DNA from 2 places in the Streptomyces sp. NPDC048603 genome. Region 2 is predicted to be linked to the other one. Evidence: riboswitches for the same ligand, from Rfam matches in the RefSeq annotation. Region 2 holds a riboswitch; the other holds the start of a gene.
The links. Region 2 has a riboswitch for S-adenosylmethionine ahead of ACGFQ9_RS25525 (aminotransferase class V-fold PLP-dependent enzyme). Riboswitches for the same ligand answer to the same signal wherever they lie in the genome.

Region 1 (7,328 bases), on a different contig from region 2:
GGTGTGGGCGGGCGCTCGGCCGGAGGTGTGGGCAGGCGTTCCGGCCGGGCTCTGGCCCTCCCCACCCTGGCCGGGGCTCGGCTCAGCCGAGGTGTGGGCGGCGCCTCCACCGAGGTGTGGGCAGGCGTTCCGCAGGGCGATGGGGGTCCCCCCTGCTCGAGCGAAGTCGAGAGCTTGGGGGAGGGTGGGCACACCGGAACGCCGCTCCGCAGGCAACGCTCCTGCCCCGCCGAAGCGATGGCCGGGCCCGGCCGCAGCCGCTGCCCCCGGGCTTGGGCGGGGCTCCGCCGGCCCCGGCACCGCCGGGAGCGGAGCTCCGCCCGGACGGGGGCCGACCCTGGAGCGGGTCGGGGTGCAGGCACACGCTGCGCGTCCGGCGCGGGCCGGTGTGCCGTGTGCCCACCCGTGCCGCCCTGCGGCACGCCTGCCCACACGGCGGTGGCTGCGCGGCTGCCCCGCCCGCCACGGCCGGGGCAACGGCACGCCTGCCCACACGGCGGTGCGGTGCGGCTGCCCCGCCCGCCACGGCCAAGGGAACGGCACGCCTGCCCACACGGCGGTGCGGTGCGGCCGCCCCGCCCGCCACGGCCAAGGGAACGGCACACCTGCCCACACGGCCGTGGGAACGGCCGGCGGGCTAGGCCTCGCGGAGGGCGTCCAGCTGGGCGCGGAACCAGGCCGCGGGAGGGAGTGCCGTGGCGGCCGCGGCCAGCCGTTTCGTGCGCTCGGCGCGCTCGCCGGCCGGCATCGAGAGCGCCTCGTGCAGCGCCTCCGCCGTGTCCGAGACGTCGTACGGGTTCACCCCGAGCGCGTCCTCGCGCAGCTCCGCGTAGGCCCCGGCCCCCGTAGACAGCACCAGCGCGCAGCCCTGCTCGGAGACCACCGGGATCTCCTTGGCGACCAGGTTCATGCCGTCCCGCAGCGGATTGATCAGCGCGACGTCGGCCAGCCGGTACGCGGCCAGCGACCGCGCGAAGTCGTCCTGCACGGAGACCAGGACCGGCTGCCAGTCCGCGGTGCCGAACTCCGCGTTGATGTCCAGCGCCAGGCGGGACACCGCCGCCGTGTAGTCCCGGTAGACGGCCAGGTCCTGCCTGGAGGGGTAGGCCGAGGCCAGGTGGACCACGCGGCCGCGCCACTCGGGGTGCGAGGCGAGCAGCTCCCGGTAGGCGAGCAGGCCGCGGAGGATGTTCTTCGAGAGTTCGGTGCGGTCGACCCGGACGATGGTCTTCCGGTCGCCGACCTCCGCGCGCAGCGCGGCCAGCCTGTCGTCCACCTCCGGCCGGTGGGCCAGCTGCCGCAGCTCCTCCCCGTCCACCCCCAGCGGGTACACGGCCACCCGGGTGCTGCGCCGCCGGCCGCCGGACCGGTGGTGGTGGACGCCGCGCCAGGGGTCCCCGCTCGGCCAGGACCCCTCCGCCGTGCCGTTCGCGCTCTCGATGTGCGCGCCGCGGATGAAGGCCGCGGCCCATCCCCAGGTGTGGAAACCCAGCTCGTCGGCGCCGAGCAGGCCCCACAGCAGTTCCTCGCGGATGTCGTCCGGGAGCATGTCCAGCTGGTCGGCCGTCGCCCACGGGGTGTGGGTGAAGTGGGAGATCCGCAGGTCGGGGCGGAGCTCCCGGAGCATGCCGGGGGCCAGCGACAGGTGGTAGTCCTGGACCAGCACGGCTGCGCCCTCGGCGGCCTCCGCCGCCAGCGCCTCCGCGAACGCCCGGTTGTACGTCCGGTACGACTCCCAGCGGCGCCGGAACTCCGCGTCGAAGACCGGCTCGTGCGGGATGTCGTACAGCCCGTGGTGGGTGAACCAGAGCACCGAGTTCGAGATGCCGTTGTACGCGTCGTGGTAGACGTCCGGGTCGATGGCCAGCATGCGGACGCCCGGCTCGGACACGCCCCGGCGGACCGCCTCGCGGTCGCCCTCGCTCAGGGCCGCGCAGATCCACAGCGCGTCCGGCTGCCCGTCGAGCGCGGCCGACAGGCCGGAGACCAGACCGCCCCCGCCGCGCCGGGCGCCGAGGGTGCCGTCGGCGGAGAGGCCGTAGGAGAGCGGGCCGCGGTTCGCGGCGACGAGCAGCGGGGAAGCCATGCGGCGAACCTAGCCCGGCCCGCGCTCGCTCAAACGTCCGTTGCGCCGGGTTGTGGGTGATGTGGCCGTCGTCACGCGACGCGGCGGGACGGGTACTCCTCGATCTCGATCATCGGAGGCCGTTCCTCCGTGTCCACCGGGTAGGTGTGCGGCAGGAAGCCGTCCGGCCCCCGTTCGAACTGGGTCAGGGCCGGGCGGACCAGATGGCCGCGGGAGAGCCGCACCTGCGCGGTGCGGTAGATCGCGGCGGCCATCCGGCCCAGCGCCCGCCCGTCCTGATGGCGGTGCAGCCGGACACCGACGTCGACCTGCGCGAGGGCGTCCAGGCCGACGGTGTGCAGCGCGTCGACGAGCAGGCCGAGCTCCACGCCGTAGCCGACCGGGAAGGGGAGACGTTCCAGCAGGGACCGGCGGACCGCGTACTCGCCGCCCAGCGGCTGTACGAACCCGGCCAGCTGCGGCCAGTGCAGGTTGAGCAGCGGGCGGGCGACCAGCTCGGTGACCCGGCCGCCCTGTCCTGCCCTGACCGTGGCCGGCGCGTCGGGATCGGTGTCGCCGAGCGGGCGGTCGTACATCGCCTTGACGAACTGGATCTCCGGGTCGGTCAGCAGCGGGCCGAGGATCCCGGAGACGAAGACGGACGAGAAGTCGCGCAGATCGGCGTCGACGAAGCAGACGATGTCGCCGGTGGTGGCGAGCAGCGAGCGCCACAGCACCTCGCCCTTGCCGGGCAGCGCGGGTATCCGGGGCAGGATCTCGTCCCGGTGCACCACGCGGGCGCCGGCCTTGGCGGCCACCTCGGCGGTCCGGTCGGTGGAACCGGAGTCGATCACGACCAGTTCGTCGACCAGCGGGAAGGGCCGTCCCTCGATCAGGTCCCGCCGGATCACCTCGACGATCTCGCCGACCGTCGCCTCCTCATCGAGTGCGGGCAGCACCACGCTGACCCTCGTACCGGCTGTCCGCTTGGCGGAAAACAGCTGGTCGAGCGGCCTGTCGTCGGCGGACCAGGAGCGGTCTGCCAGCCAGCGCTCCACCTCTTGCAGCACTCCGTTACTCCCCAAACGTGATCCATCTCGCGGTTCGGACAGCTGTCTCACCCGCCCGCACCTTCGGTTACAGTCTTGAACAACGCGCAGGACCCCCGCATGCCGGGGTGCCGCGCAGACAAACGCCCGGGTGCGCCATAGAGCGCGCGGCCCGGAGCCATACCGCTCATCCAGAGGGGCAGAGGGAAACGGCCCGTTGAAGCCCCGGCAACCCTCCAGTCGGTTCTCGCGACTGCGTCACGCAGCGAGGTCCCCGGCTAGGGAAGGTGCCAAATCCGTCTCGTGGCGAAGTGCGTCACGAGGAAGATGAGGAGAAAGGGCCTCGCCATCATGGCTGCACAGACTGTTGCCACCTCTGTCGATCTCGGACCTGCCACCGCGCTTTCCTGTCGTGAGTGCGGCACCCGTTTCGACCTCGGCCCCATCTTCGCGTGCGTCGAGTGTTTCGGCCCGCTCGAGGTGGCCTACGAGCTGCCCGCCGGTGACCCCGAGGCCCTCCGCGCCGCGATCGAGGCCGGCCCGAACAACATCTGGCGTTACGCCCCGCTGCTGCCGGTCCCGGCCGACGTGGCGGAGAAGCCGAACCTGAACCCGGGCTGCACCAAGCTGGTCCAGGCCGACAACCTGGCCAAGGAGCTGGGTGTCACCGGCAAGCTCTACGTCAAGGACGACTCCGGCAACCCGACGCACTCCTTCAAGGACCGCGTCGTCGCGATCGCCGTCGAGGCCGCCCGTGCCTTCGGGTTCACCACCCTGTCCTGCTCCTCCACCGGCAACCTGGCCGGCGCCGTCGGCGCCGCGGCCGCCCGTTCCGGCTTCCGTTCCTGCGTGTTCATCCCGCACGACCTGGAGCAGGGCAAGGTCGTCATGGCCGCGGTGTACGGCGGCGACCTGGTCGGCATCGAAGGCAACTACGACGACGTCAACCGCTTCTGCTCCGAGCTCATCGGCGACCCGCTGGGCGAGGGCTGGGGCTTCGTCAACGTCAACCTCCGCCCGTACTACGGCGAGGGTTCCAAGACCCTGGCGTACGAGATCTGCGAGCAGCTCGGCTGGCAGCTGCCCGACCAGATCGTGATCCCGATCGCCTCAGGCTCGCAGCTCACGAAGATCGACAAGGGCCTGCAGGAGCTGATCAAGCTGGGCCTGGTCGAGGACAAGCCGTACAAGATCTTCGGCGCCCAGGCCGAGGGCTGCTCGCCCGTCTCCACCGCCTTCAAGGCCGGTCACGACGTGGTCCGCCCGCAGAAGCCGAAGACCATCGCCAAGTCCCTGGCGATCGGCAACCCGGCGGACGGCCCGTACGTGCTCGACATCGCCCGCCGTACCGGCGGCTTCGTGGAGGACGTCAACGACGAGCAGGTCGTCGAGGCCATCAAGCTGCTCGCGCAGACCGAGGGCATCTTCGCCGAGACCGCGGGCGGCGTGACCGTCGGCGTCACGAAGAAGCTCATCGAGAACGGGCAGATCGACCCCTCGCTGACCACCGTCATCCTCAACACCGGTGACGGCCTCAAGACCCTGGACGCGGTCGCCGGGGACACCGGCCAGACCGCCGTCATCCGCCCCAGCCTGGACGCGTTCCGCGCCGCCGGCCTGGCCTGACCACCCCCTACGCACTACCGGAAAGGCAGTGTCGCCATGAGCGTCAACGTCCGCATCCCCACCATCCTGCGCACCTACACCGGAGGCCAGGCCGAGGTGCCCGCCGAGGGCACGACCCTCGCCGAGGTCATCGAGTCCCTGGAGCAGAACCACCCGGGCATCGCCGCGCGTGTCCTGGACGACCAGGGCAAGCTGCGCCGCTTCGTGAACGTCTACGTCAACGACGACGACGTGCGCTTCGAGGGCGGGCTGCAGGCGGTGACGCCGGACGGCGCCGGCGTTTCCATCATCCCGGCCGTCGCGGGCGGTTGCTGAACTTCCGGCGCCCGGGCACCGGCTTTCCGGTGGCCCTTCGGTAGCCGGCACGCACAACCCCTGAATTGCCCCTTCCGCAAAAGCGGAGGGGGCAATTCTGCTTGGTTGGGCGCGGTAGAGTTGGGGAAGCCCCCTCCGCTGTTCTTGCCCGCCGCATATGAACGGGCGTCCCCATGGTCGACATCGGGCCAATGTGCGTGTGCGATATGGGGCTTTGGCGCGTTCTGTCCGGTCCAAGTTGCCCGGGAGAATGGCAAATTTTCCGGCCATTTCAGCATTTCCGCATGTCCAGATTTCTCGTCGGAATGACCTGTTGCAGACAGCTCCGGTGCAGATACATTCAGCCGCGGTCGACGCGTTCCAACGCAAGTTCTGACCCGGGACCGCGAAGTGCGTTCCTGCGCAAGGGCCAGTAATAGGGGAGTTAGACATGGCTCAGGGCACCGTCAAGTGGTTCAACGCGGAGAAGGGCTACGGCTTCATCGCGGTCGACGGTGGTGCGGATGTGTTCGTCCACTACAGCGCCATCCAGATGGACGGGTACCGCACCCTTGAAGAGGGTCAGCGGGTCGAATTCGAGATCTCGCAGGGCCAGAAGGGCCCGCAGGCTGACATGGTCAAGCTCGCGCAGGTCTGATCCAACGGCGTTCGACCACCGAAGGCGTACCCCGAGGGGCCCGCATCCCGGACAGGGATGCGGGCCCTCGCGCGTCCCCCCGGCGTCCCTCCGGCGTCCTCCGGCATCCGCCGGCGCTCCCACCTGCGCCCTTTCGCCGCCCCGCCGTCGCGTGCCCGCCATGTTGTCCAGAGGTGGCCTGACTCGCTTGCACTCGTGGGGGTCGAGTGCTAATCATTGGCGTTAGCACTCTCCGGGTGAGAGTGATAAAGACGAGGATCGGGTCGGTGAGGCCCGCAGGTCCGGCGGGAAGGAACCGCCGGGCAGGCAGGCCGTCCGTCGCGGGCGCCACACGGTCCGAAGGCAATCCACCCCAGTCCGGGAGGACCACTTCACATGGCCAAGATCATCGCGTTCGACGAGGAGGCCCGGCGCGGTCTCGAGCGCGGCATGAACCAGCTCGCCGACGCCGTCAAGGTCACGCTTGGCCCGAAGGGCCGCAACGTCGTCCTCGAGAAGAAGTGGGGCGCTCCCACGATCACCAACGATGGTGTTTCCATCGCCAAGGAGATCGAGCTGGAGGACCCGTACGAGAAGATCGGCGCCGAGCTGGTCAAGGAAGTCGCCAAGAAGACGGACGACGTCGCCGGTGACGGTACGACCACCGCGACCGTTCTGGCCCAGGCCCTGGTCCGCGAGGGCCTGCGCAACGTGGCCGCCGGCGCCAACCCGATGGCCCTGAAGCGCGGCATCGAGAAGGCCGTCGAGGCCGTCTCCGGCGCGCTGCTGGAGCAGGCGAAGGATGTCGAGACCAAGGAGCAGATCGCTTCCACGGCCTCCATCTCCGCCGCCGACACCCAGATCGGCGAGCTCATCGCCGAGGCGATGGACAAGGTCGGCAAGGAAGGCGTCATCACCGTCGAGGAGAGCAACACCTTCGGTCTGGAGCTTGAGCTCACCGAGGGCATGCGCTTCGACAAGGGCTACATCTCGGCGTACTTCGCGACCGACATGGAGCGCATGGAGGCGGCGCTCGAGGACCCCTACATCCTCATCGTCAACTCCAAGGTCAGCAACGTGAAGGACCTCCTTCCGCTGCTGGAGAAGGTCATGCAGTCCGGCAAGCCGCTGCTGATCATCGCCGAGGACGTCGAGGGCGAGGCCCTGTCGACCCTGGTCGTCAACAAGATCCGTGGCACCTTCCGCTCCGTCGCGGTCAAGGCCCCGGGCTTCGGTGACCGCCGCAAGGCCATGCTCGGTGACATCGCCATCCTCACGGGCGGCACGGTCATCTCCGAGGAGGTCGGCCTCAAGCTCGAGAACGCGGGCCTGGACCTGCTGGGCCGCGCCCGCAAGGTCGTCATCACCAAGGACGAGACCACGATCGTCGACGGTGCCGGTGACAGCGACCAGGTTGCCGGTCGCGTCAACCAGATCCGTGCCGAGATCGAGAACTCCGACTCGGACTACGACCGCGAGAAGCTGCAGGAGCGCCTGGCGAAGCTCGCCGGTGGCGTCGCCGTCATCAAGGCCGGTGCCGCGACCGAGGTCGAGCTCAAGGAGCGCAAGCACCGCATCGAGGACGCCGTTCGCAACGCGAAGGCGGCCGTCGAGGAGGGCATCGTCGCCGGTGGTGGCGTGGCCCTGCTGCAGGCCT
Region 2 (7,328 bases):
GCGCGGGCCGCCGCCTCCTGGGCCCGGCGCACCTCGGCGCGCAGCTTCGCGGACCGCTCCCCCGCCTCGTTGAAGCGTTCGGTGGCCTGCTCGGCCTCCTCGAAGAGGCGGTCGACCGCGGCTCTGGCGTCGCCCGCCGGGTCCGCGGGGGCGGCTGCCGCGGGCAGGGCCGTCAGGGCGGTGGCGGTGGCTGCCGCGGCGGCCGACAGGACGTGCGCTCTGGAGTTCCGGTCGAGGCCGAGGGGCCCGGTCCGGCGATGGGTCGCCACGGGAAGCCGTACTCCCTTCCGCTGCGCGACCCGTGTCCGCCCCCCGTGGACGGCCGGTTCCGGGTTCCGCGCCGGCTGACAGTAACCGCGCGGACACACCCCGGCCAACGACCGTGTCCCGGCCGGTACGCCGACGCCCCGCCGACAGACGCAGGTCATCGGCGGGGCGTGTGGCAGAGCGGCCCACTTGGAATTCGCCCGGACGGTCGACGTCCGGCGTGCCCTGGCGTTCCGTCAGGAAGAGTGAGAGCGATGCCCGGAACAGCGGGAGGAACGGGGACGATTCAGCCCCTGACGGGTCAGATGCGGACGCCGAACTGGGGCTCCATGTAGCTGATCTTCTCGTACTTGACCCCGCCGCGCGGGTTCGAGGCGTGCAGGGTCATGCCGTTGCCCGCGTAGAGGCCGACGTGGTGCAGGTCGGAGTAGAAGAACACCAGGTCGCCGGGCTGCAGCTGGCTGAGGGGGATGCGGGTGCCCTCCTTGGCCTGGGTCCAGGTGGTGCGGGTGATGCCCACGCCGGCCTGCTTGTAGGCCCACTGGGTCAGTCCGGAGCAGTCGAAGGCGGTGGGACCCTCCGCGCCCGATATGTACGCGCTGCCCAGCTTCGTCTTGGCGGCGGCGAGGGCGGCGCCCGCGCGGCCCGAGGCCTTGACGTTGCCGAGGTTCGCCCGCTGGCCGTCGTCGCGGCTGGCCCGCTGCTCGTCGTCCTTGAGCTGGCTGCGCTCCTGCGCGGTGAGGGTGTTGAGCAGCTTCTGGGCCTCGGCGAGCTTGGCCTGGGCGGCGGACTTCTTGTCGGCCAGCTCCTTGCGGGTGGCGTCGAGGTCCTTGAGCTTGCCCTGGGCCTCCTGCCGCTGCTGGGCGAGGGTGCGCTGCTTGGCCTGGATCTGCTGGACGGCCTCGAGCTGCTGCCCCGTCAACTGGTCGAGGGTGGCCGCCTCGTCGAGGTAGTCCTCGGGGTCCGAGGAGAGGAAGAGGGCGAGGGAGGGGTCGATGCCGCCGTTGCGGTACTGCGCCGTGGCCATCGAACCCAGCCTGTTGCGGAGCTCGTTGAGCTCGCCCTGGCCGCGGGCCACCTGGTCCTGGAGCTGCCCGATCGACTTCTCCAGCTTGTCCTGCTGCTCCTTGGCGCCGTTCGCCTTCTCGGTGGCCTGCTCGGCCTCCTCGTAGAGGGCGTCGACCTTCGCCTTGACCTCGTCCTTCCCCGGCTTGGCCGGGGCGGCCACGGCCGCGTGCGAGGAGAGGGCGACGGCTGCCGCGGCGGTGGCGGTGAGGACGGTCACGCGCGCGCGGTTCGGCTGCTTGGGTCGACGGTGGGACGCCACGGAGACGAGCTCCTTCTTCCTCTGGCCGCCGGCGGCGTACGCACGCGCCCGGCAGCACCTCCGCCGCCACCCGGTCGAGTGATCTACCGCACGAAGGTTTGGGCCAGACCCTAGTGACCCCGCCGTGATCACTTCAAATCCTGGAGGGAAAAAATCCGCCCGCTGACCGGCTTCTTTACCTTCACCGCACTCTGAGTGCCGGTGAGTTGACCCTGCGTTCCGCGATCACCGGGTCAATTCGGGCATTGGTTACAGGAGTTACAGGTGTTACGAGACGCGCGAAAGCCGCTTCAGCAACAACAGGGACGCGACCGGCCGGGCACCCGCCTTGGCCACCCCGTCCGCCACTTCCCGGTCCGTGGAGACCACCACGACCGGACGGCCCGACGGCTCGGCCCGCACCAGCTGCCGGATGAGCTCGTCCGCCGTCACGCCCGGCTTGGAGAACAGCACCCGCACCCCGCGCGGCGGCGCCAGCAGCACCGGGGCGGCCAGCTCCGCACCGTCGAACACGCAGGTCATCTCGGCCCCGGTCTGGGCCGCCAGCATGGACAGCCCGCCCAGCAGCCGCAGCCGCTGCTGCTCCAGCGGCATCGTCGGATAGCCGGTCTTGGTGACGTTGTACCCGTCGACCACCAGATGCGCCTGAGGCAGTGCCAGCAGCTGGTCCAGCAGTGCCGGGTCGGTCTCCGACAGGGCGCGCGCCGCGATGTCCTTCGGGGTCATCCGCCCCGGCTCCACCGCGTCGACGGAGTCGGCCGGGCGGGCCGAGACCGGCGGCAGCGCCAGCTCGCGGCGCAGCCCCTGGGCCGCGTCCAGCACGGTGTCCAGCAGCAGCCGCAACCGCATGTCCTCGACGCTGCGGCCCTCGCGGGTGGCCCGGCGGGACGCTTCCAGGGCCGACTCGGCCTCGCCGAGCCGCGCCTTGAGCCGCCGGTTCTCCGTCTCCGCGGCCGCCACCTGGGCGGCCGCCTCGCCCTTGACGCCCTCGATCTCGGCCGCCGTCTTGCGCAGCGCGGCCTCCCCGCGCTTGACGTCGTTGAGCGCGCTGCGGAGCTTGCGCTGAAGCGATTCGGCTTCCCTGCGGGCCGCCTCCAGCTCGGCGCGCAGCTGCTCGCCGCCGTTGCGCTGTGCGTCGCGGGCCACGGCCAGCTCCTCGCGGAGCCGCTCCAGCTCGCGCCGACTCTCCTCGCCGATCCGTTCGGCGTCGGCGCGCTGCGCCTCCTCGCCGGCCGCGGCGACCAGCTTGACCCAGCCGACGGGGCGCAGCACGTACGCGGCGGCCGCTACGTCGAGGGGGTCGGCGGCGGCCGGCGGCGCGCCGGACTCCAGGGCGGCGGCAAGCTCGGGCTGCGCCTCGCGCACCTTCTCCGCGACCCGGCCGCGGAAGACGGCGTCCGTCTCCACGGCGGCCGCCATCGCGTTGCCCGCGAACTTGGCGCGGCGGGAGGGGGTGAAGCGGGCGTACTGCCGCAGCTGCGCCGGCAGATCGGCGAGGGTCAGCCCGCCGAAGGCGTCCGAGACGAGCGCGACGACCTTGCGCCGCACGCCTTCCGGCAGCGGGCGGTCGAGGACCTCCGCGGCGTCACCGGCCCCGTCGGCCGGTTCAGCACCGCTTGCCGGTTCCACAATCCGTCACCCCTACCGTTGTTTCTTCCCTCGGCCCGCCGCTCCCCTCAGGAGTCCGCGCCCGGCCTGTCCACGAGTTCGATCTGGTCCACCGCGTTGCACCAGCGGCAGCGGACCGACTCGATGGTCTCATTGACCACCTCGCGTTCCTCGACCTTGGGCTCCCCGGCGAGGTCCAGGTGGACGTACTCCACGACCTTGGACGAGCGGGTGACGTCGAACCGGGTGAGGTTGCCGCAGAGCGTGCAGCGCCACCGGGTGGTCTCGGTCGGCAAGGGGACCGTCATGGTGCCGTTCTCTCCTTCGTCGCTCATTCAAGTAAACCGCCTCACCGGCGGCAGCACGTAACCCTACGGCCCACCCGGCATCGGCGGGGCATGCGATCGGTATCCGTCCGGTTACGCCATGCTCTTCGCATGATCGTAAGGTGGCGGACCGTGCGGGAGGCCGCCCGGGGTCCGGTGGTCACGCACGCCCTGATCGCGGGCTGCTGCGCGGTGTTCCTCATCGGCCCGGCCTCGGGCCTGAATCCCGGTTACGGGACGGGCGCGGCGCTGGTGGAGTCCGGGACGGAGTACTTCCGGCGCTGGGGGGTGGTGCCGGCCGAACTGTTCGACGGCGGCATACGCGAGCTGCTCACCCCGCTGACCGCGCTGTTCGTCCACGGCAGCTGGCTGCACCTGCTGGGCAACATGCTGTTCCTCTTCGTCTTCGGGGCGATGACGGAGGAGCGGATGGGCCGGGCGGAGTTCCTTCTCTTCTCCCTCTGTACGGGCTATCTGTCACTTGTGGCGTACGCGGCGGCGCACGCCTCCCAGGAGCAGACCCTCGTCGGCGCGTCGGGGGCGATCTCGGCGGTCCTGGGGGCCTTCCTGTGCCTGTTCCCGCGTGCCCGGGTGACCAGCCTCTTCCCCTTCCTGCTCTTCCTGCCGCTGCGCTTCCCGGCGTGGATGGTGCTGCTGTTCTGGTTCGCCCTGCAGTGGCTGGCGGCGCACCGGGCGGGCAGCGGGCCCGGGGTGGCGTACCTGGCCCATCTGGTGGGCTTCTCGCTGGGGTTCGCCTACGCCTGGGTGCGTTACCGGCGTACGACTAGAGTGAGGCGACCAGCGACGGACACCGAGGGAGACACCACAAGTGATCACCGCGATCGTGCTCATCAAGACCAGCGTTGACCGTATTCCGGAGATCGCGGAATCGATCGCGGCCCTGGAGAACGTCAGCGAGGTCTACTCGGTGACCGGTACCTACGACCTGATCGCGATCGTCCGTGTGGCCCGCCACGAGAACCTGGCGGACATCATCCCGGGCAAGATCAGCAAGATCCAGGGCGTGGAGGCCACGGACACGCACGTCGCGTTCCGCACGTACTCGCAGCACGACCTGGAGGCGGCCTTCGCGATCGGCCTCGACGCGTAACACCGGCTGACGCGTGACACCGGCTGCGGACAGCCGACAGGCCCGGCGGGGGCTCCTCCCGCCGGGCCTGCGGTTTCCCGGGTAGTCAGGGCCGGGAGTTCGTGGGGGTGCTCAGACCGCGGGAACGCAGCGGCCGTCCTCGGTGCGGTACTGCCACTTCGCGCCGTCGGCGACCAGCTCGCGCACCGCGCGGACGAACCGGTCGACGTGCTCGTCGGGAGTCCCGGCGCCGAAGCTGACCCGGATGGCGTTGAGGGACCTCTCGCCGGGGGCCGCCTCGGGGGCGCCGCACTCGCCCGGCTCCTGGGACTCGCCGCCCAGCAGGGTGCGGACGAGCGGGTGCGCGCAGAACAGGCCGTCGCGGACGCCGATGCCGTACTCGGCGGAGAGCGCCGCGGCGAAGTGGGAGCTGTTCCAGCCGTCCACCACGAAGGAGATCACTCCGACGCGGGGAGCGTCGTCCCCGAACAGCGACAGGATCCGCACCTCGGGTACGTCGGCCAGACCGGCCCGGACCGTGTCGATCAGCTGCTGCTCGCGGGCGACCAGGGTGTCGAAGCCGGCTTCGGTCAGGGTCCGGCATGCCGAGGCGATCGCGTAGACGCCGATCACGTTCGGGGAGCCGGCCTCGTGGCGGGCGGCGGTGGTGTGCCATTCGACGTCGACACCGCCGTCTTCGCGCCGGGCCACCTTGCGGGAGGCGCCGCCGCCGGCGAGGTACGGGTCGGCCTGCTGCAGCCAGTCCGCGCGGCCGGCCAGCACGCCCGAGCCGAAGGGCGCGTAGAGCTTGTGGCCGGAGAACGCGACCCAGTCCACGTCGAGGTCCTGCACGGAGACGGCGTGGTGCGGGGCCAGCTGGGCGGCGTCCAGGACGATCCGCGCGCCGTGGGCGTGGGCGGCCGCGGCGAGTTCCTTCACCGGCCAGATCTCTCCGGTGACGTTGGAGGCGCCGGTGACGCAGACGAGCGCCGGGCCTTCCCCCGGCTCCCGGTCGGCGAGCGCCCGCTCCAGGGTCGCGACCGCCTCGGCCGGGGTGCGCGGCGCGTCGAGGTAGGTGACCTGCGCGTCCCCCCAGGGCAGCAGCGAGGCGTGGTGTTCGGTCTCGAAGACGAAGACCCGGCAGTCGGCGGGCAGGGCGCGGGCGAGCAGGTTCAGCGAGTCGGTGGTGGACCGGGTGAAGATCACCTGATCGGATGACCGGCAGTCGAGGAACCCGGCGACCGTGGCACGGCTCTGCTCGAACAGGTCGGTGGACAGCTGGGAGAGGTAGCCGGCCCCGCGGTGCACGCTGCCGTAGTACGGGGCGTACGCCGCGACGTCGTCCCAGACCCGCTGCAGGGCCGGGGCGCTGGCCGCGTAGTCGAGGGCGGCGTAGGCGACTTCGCCGCCGGTGACGAGCGGGACGGTGACGTCCCGGCCGAGGACGGGCAGCGGCTCGGCGGCGGTGACGGAGGTGGCGGCGGTGGCCTCGGTGCAGCAGGCGGTGGCGGCGGTGTCGGTGTACGCGGACATGGCGGTGTCTCCCGGGATGGCAGGGTTGAATGGCTTCGCTGGCCGTACGCGGGTGCGGCGCGGCGGCCGACCGGGGGTACGGAAATGCCTCGGAGACGGCAGGGGACGCGGCCGCGGGTGTGCGGGGACCCTGATCCGAGGGGGGAAGAAAGGGCGCTGGGCGCCTATCGCATTCGCTTGCTCACGGAAAAACGCTCCTCGAGAGACCAGGACCCCTGGTGTCGAGGGATCCGCGCTTGCCGTGGACCTTTCTGTCCACGGCCTGGTCATCACCCGGGGCACCCCGCCACGGAAGGAGGGTTGCCGGACAGCAAGCCGGGGCCAAAACGCTGTCACTCGTGACCTGGTCCAGAATCCTGCCACATGATCCAGAAAGCGCAAGCCCCCGTTCCACCATGTGGACCGGGGGCTCGTGCGGGCGGGGCCGGAGCCCCCTGACGCTAGAGGTTGCTGGCGCGAACCCAGCGTTCCAGCGCGGCGCGGGCCGCGCCCGAGTCGATGGACTCGGCGGCGCGGGCGATGCCGGCCCGCAGCTGCTCCTCCAGGGAACCGGTGCCGGGGTCGAGGGCGACCAGGGCCGCCGCAGAGTTCAGGAGGACCGCCTCCCGGACCGGGCCGGTCTCCCCGGTCAGCAGCCGCCGTGCCACGTCCGCGTTGTAGGAGGCGTCGGCTCCGCGGAGTGCGGAGACGTCGACCAGCGGGATGCCGACGTCCCGCGGGTCGAAGGGCTGCTCGTCGACCCGGCCGTCGCGCACCCACCAGACCCGCGAGGTGGCCGTGGTGGTGAGCTCGTCCATGCCGTCGTCGCCGCGGAAGACCAGCGCGGAGGAGCCCCGGTCGGCGAGCACACCGGCCACGATGGGGGCCATCCGGGCGTCGGCGACGCCGGTCGCCTGCGCGCGCACCCGGGCCGGATTGGTCAGCGGGCCGAGGAAGTTGAAGGTGGTGCGGATGCCCAGCTCGCGGCGGGCCGCGGCGACGTGCCGCAGTGCGGGGTGGAACTTGACCGCGAAGCAGAAGGTCACCCCGGCCTCCTCGGCGACCGCCGCCACCCGCGCGGGGGTGAGGTCCAGGTTGACGCCGAGCTTCTCCAGCACGTCGGAGGCGCCGCTCGCGGAGGACGCGGCCCGGTTGCCGTGCTTGACCACCTTGGCGCCGGTGCCGGCCACCACGATGG

Region 1: linked by a shared signal. The riboswitch ahead of thrC (threonine synthase) and the one ahead of ACGFQ9_RS25525 (aminotransferase class V-fold PLP-dependent enzyme) in region 2 are both predicted to bind S-adenosylmethionine.

What each region holds. Positions count from the first base shown of each region.
Region 1 is NZ_JBICVY010000004.1:500,619-507,946, reverse strand. It holds gene ACGFQ9_RS12180 (trehalose-6-phosphate synthase) at 638-2,086, opposite strand; gene ACGFQ9_RS12175 (glucosyl-3-phosphoglycerate synthase) at 2,158-3,135, opposite strand; SAM riboswitch class I at 3,299-3,448, shown strand; gene thrC (threonine synthase) at 3,466-4,740, shown strand; gene ACGFQ9_RS12165 (MoaD/ThiS family protein) at 4,777-5,055, shown strand; gene ACGFQ9_RS12160 (cold-shock protein) at 5,486-5,692, shown strand; gene groL (chaperonin GroEL) at 6,068-7,328, shown strand, end outside.
Region 2 is NZ_JBICVY010000010.1:200,225-207,552, reverse strand. It holds gene ACGFQ9_RS25555 (NlpC/P60 family protein) at 1-269, opposite strand, end outside; gene ACGFQ9_RS25550 (NlpC/P60 family protein) at 569-1,594, opposite strand; gene ACGFQ9_RS25545 (NYN domain-containing protein) at 1,862-3,226, opposite strand; gene ACGFQ9_RS25540 (hypothetical protein) at 3,271-3,510, opposite strand; gene ACGFQ9_RS25535 (rhomboid family intramembrane serine protease) at 3,640-4,395, shown strand; gene ACGFQ9_RS25530 (Lrp/AsnC ligand binding domain-containing protein) at 4,358-4,639, shown strand; gene ACGFQ9_RS25525 (aminotransferase class V-fold PLP-dependent enzyme) at 4,751-6,151, opposite strand; SAM riboswitch class IV at 6,379-6,495, opposite strand; gene trpD (anthranilate phosphoribosyltransferase) at 6,592-7,328, opposite strand, start outside.